2 regions of the Cytobacillus gottheilii genome follow, and region 2 is predicted to be linked to the other one. Evidence: predicted binding sites of a transcription regulator. Region 2 holds the regulator's gene; the other holds the start of a gene.
What was found. The regulator LexA, encoded in region 2, represses DNA repair genes until DNA is damaged. The targets are predictions, from matches to a motif close to CGAACATATGTTCG.

Region 1 (4,437 bases), 270 kb from region 2:
GGTAGTTATTGCTGAAGAGCATGTAGAGCATAATGTTCCAATGATTGAAGGTCCGATTCATTTAACATGGGAAGCTGTTTATACGAAAAACCCTGATACGGAAAACATGCCGGCAATGCCGGGTGTAAACGTCATTTCACCTACCTGGTTTGAACTGGCTTCCCCTGATGGAGATATAAAAAATCTGGCATCTGTATCTTTCTCTGAGTGGGCTCAAGAACAAGACTACCAAGTATGGGGATTATTTTCTAATGCCTTTGATCCTGAATTAACGCATCAGGCATTTACTTCTTTTGAAACAAGGCAAAAAATAATACGCCAGCTTCTGCATTATAGTCAAATTTATAAGCTGGATGGCATCAATATTGATATTGAAAATGTGAACCCAGAAGATGGCCCTCTTGTAACTCAATTTATGCGAGAAGCCACCCCCTATTTCCATGAAGCGGGATTAACGGTTTCAATGGATATTACCTTCATCGCAAGCGGAAATTGGTCTGCTTTTTACGAACGGGAAAAGCTCGCTGAAATTGTCGATTATTTAGTCGTGATGGCTTATGATGAGCACTGGGGAACGTCACCGGTAGCTGGCAGTGTTGCCTCTTTCCCATGGGTTGAAAGCAACTTAGAAAAGTTATTGGAAATCGTTCCAAACGAGCGGCTAATCCTTGGTGTCCCTTTATATGCCAGACTCTGGAAGGAAACAGAAGCAGAAGAGGTATCTTCTGAGGCGCTTTCTATGGCACAGGTGCAGGAGTGGTTGGCAGAGCATGATGTCACCCCGGAATATGATCCAAACAGCGGTCAAAACTATGCCGAATACTATGATAAATCACAGAAAGCTACCTTTAAGATTTGGCTGGAGGACTCGCTATCCTTACAAAAACGGGCAGATTTAGCAGTTAAACACAACCTTGCAGGCGTTGCCAGCTGGTCCCGCTACTTTGCAGATGAAACGGCTTGGAGTGCATTAGCTATTGAAAATGAGAACGCAGAAGAAAAACAGTAACAACTTGCATTCAATTGATAAATAAGGGTAAGGTTAAAGAAAAAGATTCATTTGGGAGGTCCTTACAATGACAATAGAAATTCCAAGCCGTGAAAAAATAGGTAAAATTTTAAAGAACGCAAAACGAATTGCTGTGGTAGGTCTAAGTGCTGATCCAGACCGTACATCCTACATGGTTTCAAAAGCGATGCAGGATGCTGGCTATGAAATTATCCCAGTTAACCCAAATGCAGATGAAGTACTTGGAGTTAAAGCAGTAGCGTCTTTAAAAGATATTGAAGGGCATGTCGATATTGTCGATATTTTCAGAAGGTCTGAATACCTGCCTGAAATTGCAAAGGAATTTGATCAAATAGATGCTGATGTATTTTGGGCACAGCTTGGCGTTGCCAATGAGGAAGCATATGATTTTCTAAAAGAAAAAGGCTATACAGTGATTATGGACAGATGCATCAAAGTAGAACACGCAATGACAAAATAATGTGATATGTTAGGACACATGAGACTATTTCGGTCTCATGTTTTCTTTTTTCTATACAGCTGAAAATCCTATTATATTGCCAATGCAGCCTATATGATCTTTTTGTTTTTTCTATGAATTATGCATAAGTCATTTGCCAAAACGAAATAAATAGATAAAATAAAGCATAGACGTTTCACGACAATATGGTAAAATACCGATAGCGAACGTTTGTTCTCAACCGTGAAAATTTAATCATTTTAAAGGAAAATGCTTTTCTAAAAACGAATACGATACGAATGCTCTAGTAAAAAAATAGAACAGAGCAGGTACAGAAAGAATCCACATTTTCAGAATGTATTCAACTGACTTGGGAGGATCTTTCTTTTGGAAGTATGAAAGGGGTATGATTGTGGCAACGAATCAAGGAAACTTTGATTATAATGATGATGCCATACAAGTGCTGGAGGGACTGGAGGCTGTCAGAAAACGGCCTGGTATGTATATCGGCAGTACAGATAACAGAGGGCTTCATCATTTAGTATATGAAATTGTCGATAACTCAGTAGACGAAGCACTTGCTGGCTTTGGAGATCATATAATTGTCAAGGTACATAAAGATAACTCCATAAGCGTTCAGGATAAAGGACGCGGGATGCCTACTGGAATGCATAAAATGGGAAAGCCTACACCAGAGATTATCTTAACCGTGCTTCATGCGGGCGGGAAGTTTGGTCAGGGCGGATACAAAACGAGCGGCGGACTGCACGGAGTTGGTGCTTCCGTTGTAAATGCTTTGTCAGAATGGCTTATCGTTAAAATTCGACGCGATGGTTTTGTCTATGAGCAGCGGTTTGAAAATGGCGGAAAACCCGTTACAACGCTTGAAAAGGTTGGTAAGACAAATCAAACCGGCACAATCATTCATTTTAAACCAGATCCTACGATCTTCTCTGCCACCACTTACAACTATGAAACATTATGTGAACGGTTAAGGGAATCAGCGTTTTTGTTAAGAGGAATGAAAATTGAGATCATCGATGAACGCAATGCTGTTCAGGAGCTTTTTCATTATGAAAACGGCATAGAAGCATTTGTTCAATATTTAAATGAAGAAAAAGATGTGCTCCATCCGGTTGTCAGCTTTGCAGGTCAAAACGGCGGCATTGAAGTCGACTTTGCTTTCCAGTTTAATGATGGATACTCAGAAAATGTATTATCTTTTGTCAACAATGTCCGCACAAAAGACGGCGGTACACATGAAGCCGGTGCTAAGACAGCTATGACAAGAGTCATTAATGAATATTCACGCAAAGTGAACCTGCTTAAAGAAAAAGATAAAAACCTGGACGGTGCTGATATACGTGAAGGCTTTACTGCCATTATCTCTGTAAGAGTACCAGAAGAGCTTTTGCAATTTGAAGGCCAGACAAAAGGCAAGCTAGGCACAAGTGAAGCCCGCTCTGCCGTTGACTCTGTTGTTTCAGAGCATTTATCTTATTTCCTGGAAGAAAACCCGGAAACAAGCTCCCTTCTGATTAAAAAGGCTATTAAAGCGTACCAGGCCAGGGAAGCTGCGCGTAAAGCGCGCGAAGATGCAAGAAGCGGCAAAAAACGCAAAAAAGGCGAAGCGGTGCTCTCCGGAAAATTAACACCGGCACAGTCGCGCAATCCGCAAAGAAATGAATTATATCTGGTTGAGGGTGATTCTGCCGGAGGATCTGCTAAACAAGGACGGGACCGCCGTTTCCAGGCAGTACTACCGCTGCGGGGTAAAGTTATTAATACCGAGAAAGCCAAACTCGCAGATATTTTTAAAAATGAAGAAATCAATACGATTATTCATGCAGTTGGGGCCGGAGTTGGCGCAGACTTTACGCTTGAAGATGTCAATTACGATAAAATTGTCATCATGACAGATGCCGATACAGATGGAGCACATATTCAAGTGCTGCTCTTAACCTTCTTTTATCGCTATATGAAGCCACTAATTGAAGCTGGCAAGGTATTTATTGCACTTCCACCTCTCTATAAGGTGAGCAAAGGATCAGGGAAAAAAGAGCAGATTGAATATTCATGGAGTGACGATGACCTTCAGGATGCAATCAAAAAGATCGGTAAAGGCTATATGATTCAGCGTTATAAAGGGCTAGGTGAAATGAATGCGGATCAGCTTTGGGAAACAACGATGGATCCTGAAACAAGAACATTGATACGGGTAAAAATTGATGATGCCGCACGTGCTGAACGCCGTGTTACTACCCTTATGGGCGATAAAGTAGAGCCGCGCAGAAAATGGATTGAATCCAATGTAGCGTTTGGTCTTGAAGAAGATGGAAGCATACTTGAAAATGAAAATATTTCTGTTGCAGAGGAGGGTGTTGAAGGTTGAATCCTGCAGAAAAGTTTCGTGACCTTCCGCTTGAGGATGTCCTCGGTGACAGATTTGGGCGTTATAGTAAATACATTATTCAGGAGCGTGCCCTTCCGGATGCACGCGACGGCTTAAAGCCGGTTCAGCGAAGAATCCTTTATGCTATGCATGTTGATGGCAATACGCATGATAAAGGTTTCCGGAAATCAGCCAAAACAGTCGGAAATGTAATCGGTAACTATCATCCGCATGGAGACTCTTCTGTTTACGAGGCAATGGTGCGCATGAGCCAGGACTGGAAGCTGCGCAATTTACTGATTGAAATGCATGGGAATAACGGAAGCATTGACGGCGACCCGCCTGCTGCTATGCGTTACACAGAAGCAAGATTGTCAGCCATTTCAGCTGAGTTAATTAGGGATATAGAAAAAAGAACCGTAGATTTCATTCCGAACTTTGATGATACATCTGAAGAACCAACTGTCTTACCGGCGATGTATCCCAATTTGCTGGTGAATGGTTCAACTGGTATTTCGGCAGGATATGCAACTGAAATACCACCTCATCATTTGCATGAGGTAATCGATGCTGCTA
Region 2 (4,437 bases):
TATTGCTATCTGCAGACGACGATGGGAAGTAAGCCGTATATTCGTACTTACGTTAATGTGGATGAAATCTTGGATGCAGCTGATAAGTATATGGAAGAAAGATCACCAGAAATTACACGGTTTGAAGCATCCTGTACATCGGATATTGTTGGAATTGATCATCTGACACATAGTTTAAAAAGAGCTATTGAACATTTCGGCAGGTCAGAACATGGAAAACTTCGCTTTGTTACAAAGTTTCATCATGTTGATCATCTGCTGGATGCAGAGCACAACGGAAAAACCCGGTTTCGCTTTAGCGTGAATGCCGATTATGTTATTAAAAATTTTGAGCCTGGCACATCACCGCTGGCAAAGAGAATTGAAGCAGCGGGGAAGGTAGCCAGAGCAGGGTATCCTCTAGGGTTTATCGTTGCGCCAATTTATTTGCACGAAGGATGGCAGGACGGATATTATCATATGTTTGAACGCCTTCATGATGAATTACCCGAGGATGCGAAAAAGGATATTACATTTGAGTTTATCCAGCACCGGTTTACCAAGCCTGCAAAAAAGGTCATTCAGAAAAACTACCCAATGACAAAGCTGGAGTTAGATGAGGAAAAACGCCGCTACAAATGGGGAAAATACGGAATAGGCAAGTATATTTATCAGAAAGACGAACAAGAGGAAATTCAAAAAAGCTTATACGCTTATATGGAGAAATTCTTTCCTAATGCAAAATTGGAGTATTTTACATGAGTGATTAAGGTGAAGAAAGCCGATACTATTTGTGGGTGAAAGAAATAACGCCTACTAACATCGATGTGGAGGGAAATACATGAACATTCGTGAAGGTATGATTCCAACTGCACTAGGTACGGCTGTAACAGCTACTGGATATGCACTTAAGCAAAAGCGTGGCAGCAACAAAATGATGGCTAACACATTATTTGGATTTGGACTTGCACACGTAGTTTTAGGTGTTATTGACCTTGTAGAGCATCGACGTTAGAAAGGATGAGGCGTGCAAAAGACTTGCACGCCTATTCTTTTTTCTCTCGCAGCTTTAATAAGTCCAATCCTTTTAGGATAGCCTCTCCGCCTAATCCAGCGATCATGGCAGTAACAATAACTGCTATGACAGATTTAGGATTTGCAGATAAAACCACTAGTACAGCCGCTAATGACCCCATAATAACATCTTCAAAAAATCCCAGATAGATAAATCGTTTTGTTTTGCGCGGCTTGATCAGCTTGCCGTTTTTTTGAATATGTGCTGCTACACCGACAAATGCACCGATACAGAAAGAAAGTAACATGTTCAATAACATAGCCCTTCACACTCCTAAAGCCGAGATTTTTTGAAGCGACCTTAGTTAGAATCATGTTGTATTACCAGTATATAGGAATTTTCCAAAAATAGCATGGTTAATTATAACGAATTTTCAGATAACTATATAGGTGATGCGGCATGTATATTGAATCCCACGCATAGAACAAAAGTTCGGTTTGGTGATTTTTTATATCGTGGCAATGAAAAAAGGCGATTGTCAGGTCGGAAACAACGATAAAAATAGCTGGATACTATATTTGTATATACCTTTTAGCAGATAAAAGAAAAAGCATGCAGGTATTCTGCATGCTCTGTTTGCCATATTAATGCATTTGACGATAAACACCAGTAACTTTTCCTAAAATTGAAACATGACGAAGGATGATTGGTTCCATAGTTGAATTTTCGGGCTGAAGCCGGAAATAGTCTTTTTCTTTGAAGAAACGTTTAACAGTAGCCTCGTCATCTTCAGTCATTGCGACTACAATATCACCATTATTAGCTGTGCTTTGCTGTTTAACTACAACATAGTCACCATCTAAAATGCCAGCTTCTATCATACTATCACCCATAATCTCCAGCATGAAAACATGTTCATCTGGAGGTGCAAGACGCTCTGGAAGGGGAAAGTACTCTTCAACATTTTCGATTGCAGTAATAGGCTGACCGGCAGTAACTTTTCCGACAATAGGTACGTTAATGGTATTTACCTTCGGGATATGAGTTTCCTCAAGATCCAATATTTCAATTGCCCTAGGCTTTGTAGGATCCCTTCTAATTAATCCCTTGCTTTCAAGTCTGGCTAAATGGCCATGCACTGTAGAACTGGAAGCAAGTCCAACAGCTTCACCGATTTCTCTCACAGAAGGCGGATACCCTTTCTGTCGGACCTCATCTTTAATAAATTCCAAAATATCCTGCTGTCTTTTTGATAGTTTCAAATTGGATCACGCACCCTTTATTAATATCTTGTCCTGATTATACCATTCTTTTAAAACACATACAAACATAAGTTCGAATTTTCTGTTGACCAAAACAAATGTTCGTATTATAATAAACTCAACGAATACGAACATACATTCTTTATGAGGTGAAGGTTATGAAAAAATTGTGGAATTCTTATTGCTATGCTATTATTCTTGTATTTTTAAGTATTGCAGGATCACTTATTCTTTCTTTTCAACTAGAAGATCAGGAAGACGATCAATATATGATTGTAACTGTTAATGAAAATGACTCGTTATGGGGAATTGCTGAACAATTTGCAGAGGAGCATCATTTTTCTACTGCTGAATTTGTTCAATGGATGGAAACTCATAATGGCATTACAAATGGAAAAATTCATCCCGGTGATACCGTTTCTATTCCGGTAAAAGCTGATGAAGATCAATATATAACAGAATTGGCCAGCCGTGAATAGGAATAGGAACTAATAGAAGAAGGTGCAATACATGAATGCAATTATTTACTGCCGTGTCAGTACAAATAAAGATACTCAGGAATCATCTTTGCAGAGGCAGGAAGAGGAATTGCTTCATCTTGCAAGTAAGAACGGATTTCTTCCAGCTAGAATTATAAAAGAAAAGGCAAGCGGATATGACCTTGAGCGAGAAGGAATCCTTGAATTGTTATCGCTAATCAAAGAAGAGAATATTCAGGCAGTCTTAATTCAGGATGAAACAAGGCTTGGCAGGGGAAATGCCAAAATAGCCATTCTTCATTGTATTCTGAAAGAAAACATTAAGTTATTTAGTGTTTCGCATAACGGGGAACTACAGCTTTCAGAATCAGACTCAATGGTATTGAAAATAGTGGGAATGGTTGAGGAATATCAGCGAAAGCTGCATAATGTAAAAATTAAACGCGGAATGCAAAGAGCGATCGAAAAAGGCTATAAGCCCCAAAAAAACTTAGCTAATCAAGGAGAAAACGCAGGAAGAGAACGTATTGAAGTGCCAATCTCTGAAATTGTCCGCTTACGTAAAAATGAGTTAACATTTTCTGAAATCGCAGCAACCTTAAGAGGGTTTGGATATAATATATCAAAAGCTACTGTACATAGGCGTTATCAGGAATATATAGATAAACTTAATAATGAACAATAAATCTTTAGATCTTCATATTGTCCAGCGAAATAGTAAACAATTTCACAGTATGTACTGGACTTATCGGAAAAAACCTTTAATCCGCGTTTTCTCACCTCGGAAGCCTCTTTCTATACGAGTAAGACTTCATCCTTGTCAATTTAACTATTTTCTAATAAAATGACATTTATGCTAAAGAAATAGTAAAGGAGCTGTCCATATGCTGCCAAAGGACAAACTCGCCCGCATAAATGTTCTAGCAAATAAGGCGAAAACAACTGGTTTAACGGAAGCAGAAGCAAAGGAGCAATCAGCTTTGCGCAAAGAATATTTGCAGACATTCCGCTCTTCCATGTTTAATACACTCAAGAGCGTAACAATCATAGATCCAGAAGGAAATGATGTAACACCTGAGAAACTAAAGCAGGAAAAGAACAATAACAAACTGCATTAAATTGCTTAAATGAGACTGGGGAATAAGTATTTAACACTTCCATAGAACCGAATGGTTAGGAAGTCATCTTTCTAATCATTCGGTTTTTTTACGATTATAAAATGTATTTTATTAGCATGAGTGAAATGGAGCGGAGGAACTCGACTCCTGTGGGCAATAGAGGAAAAGGTGAGACCCCGCAGGAGCTTGCTCCGAGGAGGCTCAGCTTCCTCCCCACGGAAAGCGAGGGTCCGCAGCGCAGTGGAACGGACTTGTTTAAATACCCAAACCAAGATATTGAAAGTTCGTGTTTTAGAAAGATTTATTTTGTTTTGTCCCAGCCTCATTTATAAGAAAACCAAGGAATACACCATTATTGGCATGTGTTCCTTCTTTTCTTTCTATTAAATTGGTGGCGTTATCATTTATTAAAGGAATGGATGAACATTTGTCTTTCCTGTTACATAATGCAAGTTTTATTGTGACAAAATAGGAAATATCATGTGTTTTTGGTTTCTATCAGTTGTCTTACCTCTCGAATGTCTATATATTAAAAGAGAAGATATTTTTCTCGAAAGGATGTAATTTATGTTTAATCAAACAGA

Region 1: a site for LexA is predicted at 1,694-1,707, ahead of parE (DNA topoisomerase IV subunit B). Genes of this name have one in related genera too.

What each region holds. Positions count from the first base shown of each region.
Region 1 covers NZ_CP071709.1:2,346,425-2,350,861, forward strand. Annotated here, with positions in the region: gene J1899_RS11615 (glycosyl hydrolase family 18 protein) at 1-1,009, shown strand, start outside; gene J1899_RS11620 (CoA-binding protein) at 1,077-1,490, shown strand; gene parE (DNA topoisomerase IV subunit B) at 1,882-3,861, shown strand; gene parC (DNA topoisomerase IV subunit A) at 3,858-4,437, shown strand, end outside.
Region 2 covers NZ_CP071709.1:2,073,722-2,078,158, forward strand. Annotated here, with positions in the region: gene splB (spore photoproduct lyase) at 1-741, shown strand, start outside; gene J1899_RS10240 (asparagine synthase) at 821-994, shown strand; gene J1899_RS10245 (DUF4257 domain-containing protein) at 1,026-1,313, opposite strand; gene lexA (transcriptional repressor LexA) at 1,639-2,256, opposite strand; gene yneA (cell division suppressor protein YneA) at 2,415-2,735, shown strand; gene J1899_RS10260 (YneB family resolvase-like protein) at 2,767-3,420, shown strand; gene J1899_RS10265 (DUF896 domain-containing protein) at 3,620-3,853, shown strand; gene tkt (transketolase) at 4,421-4,437, shown strand, end outside.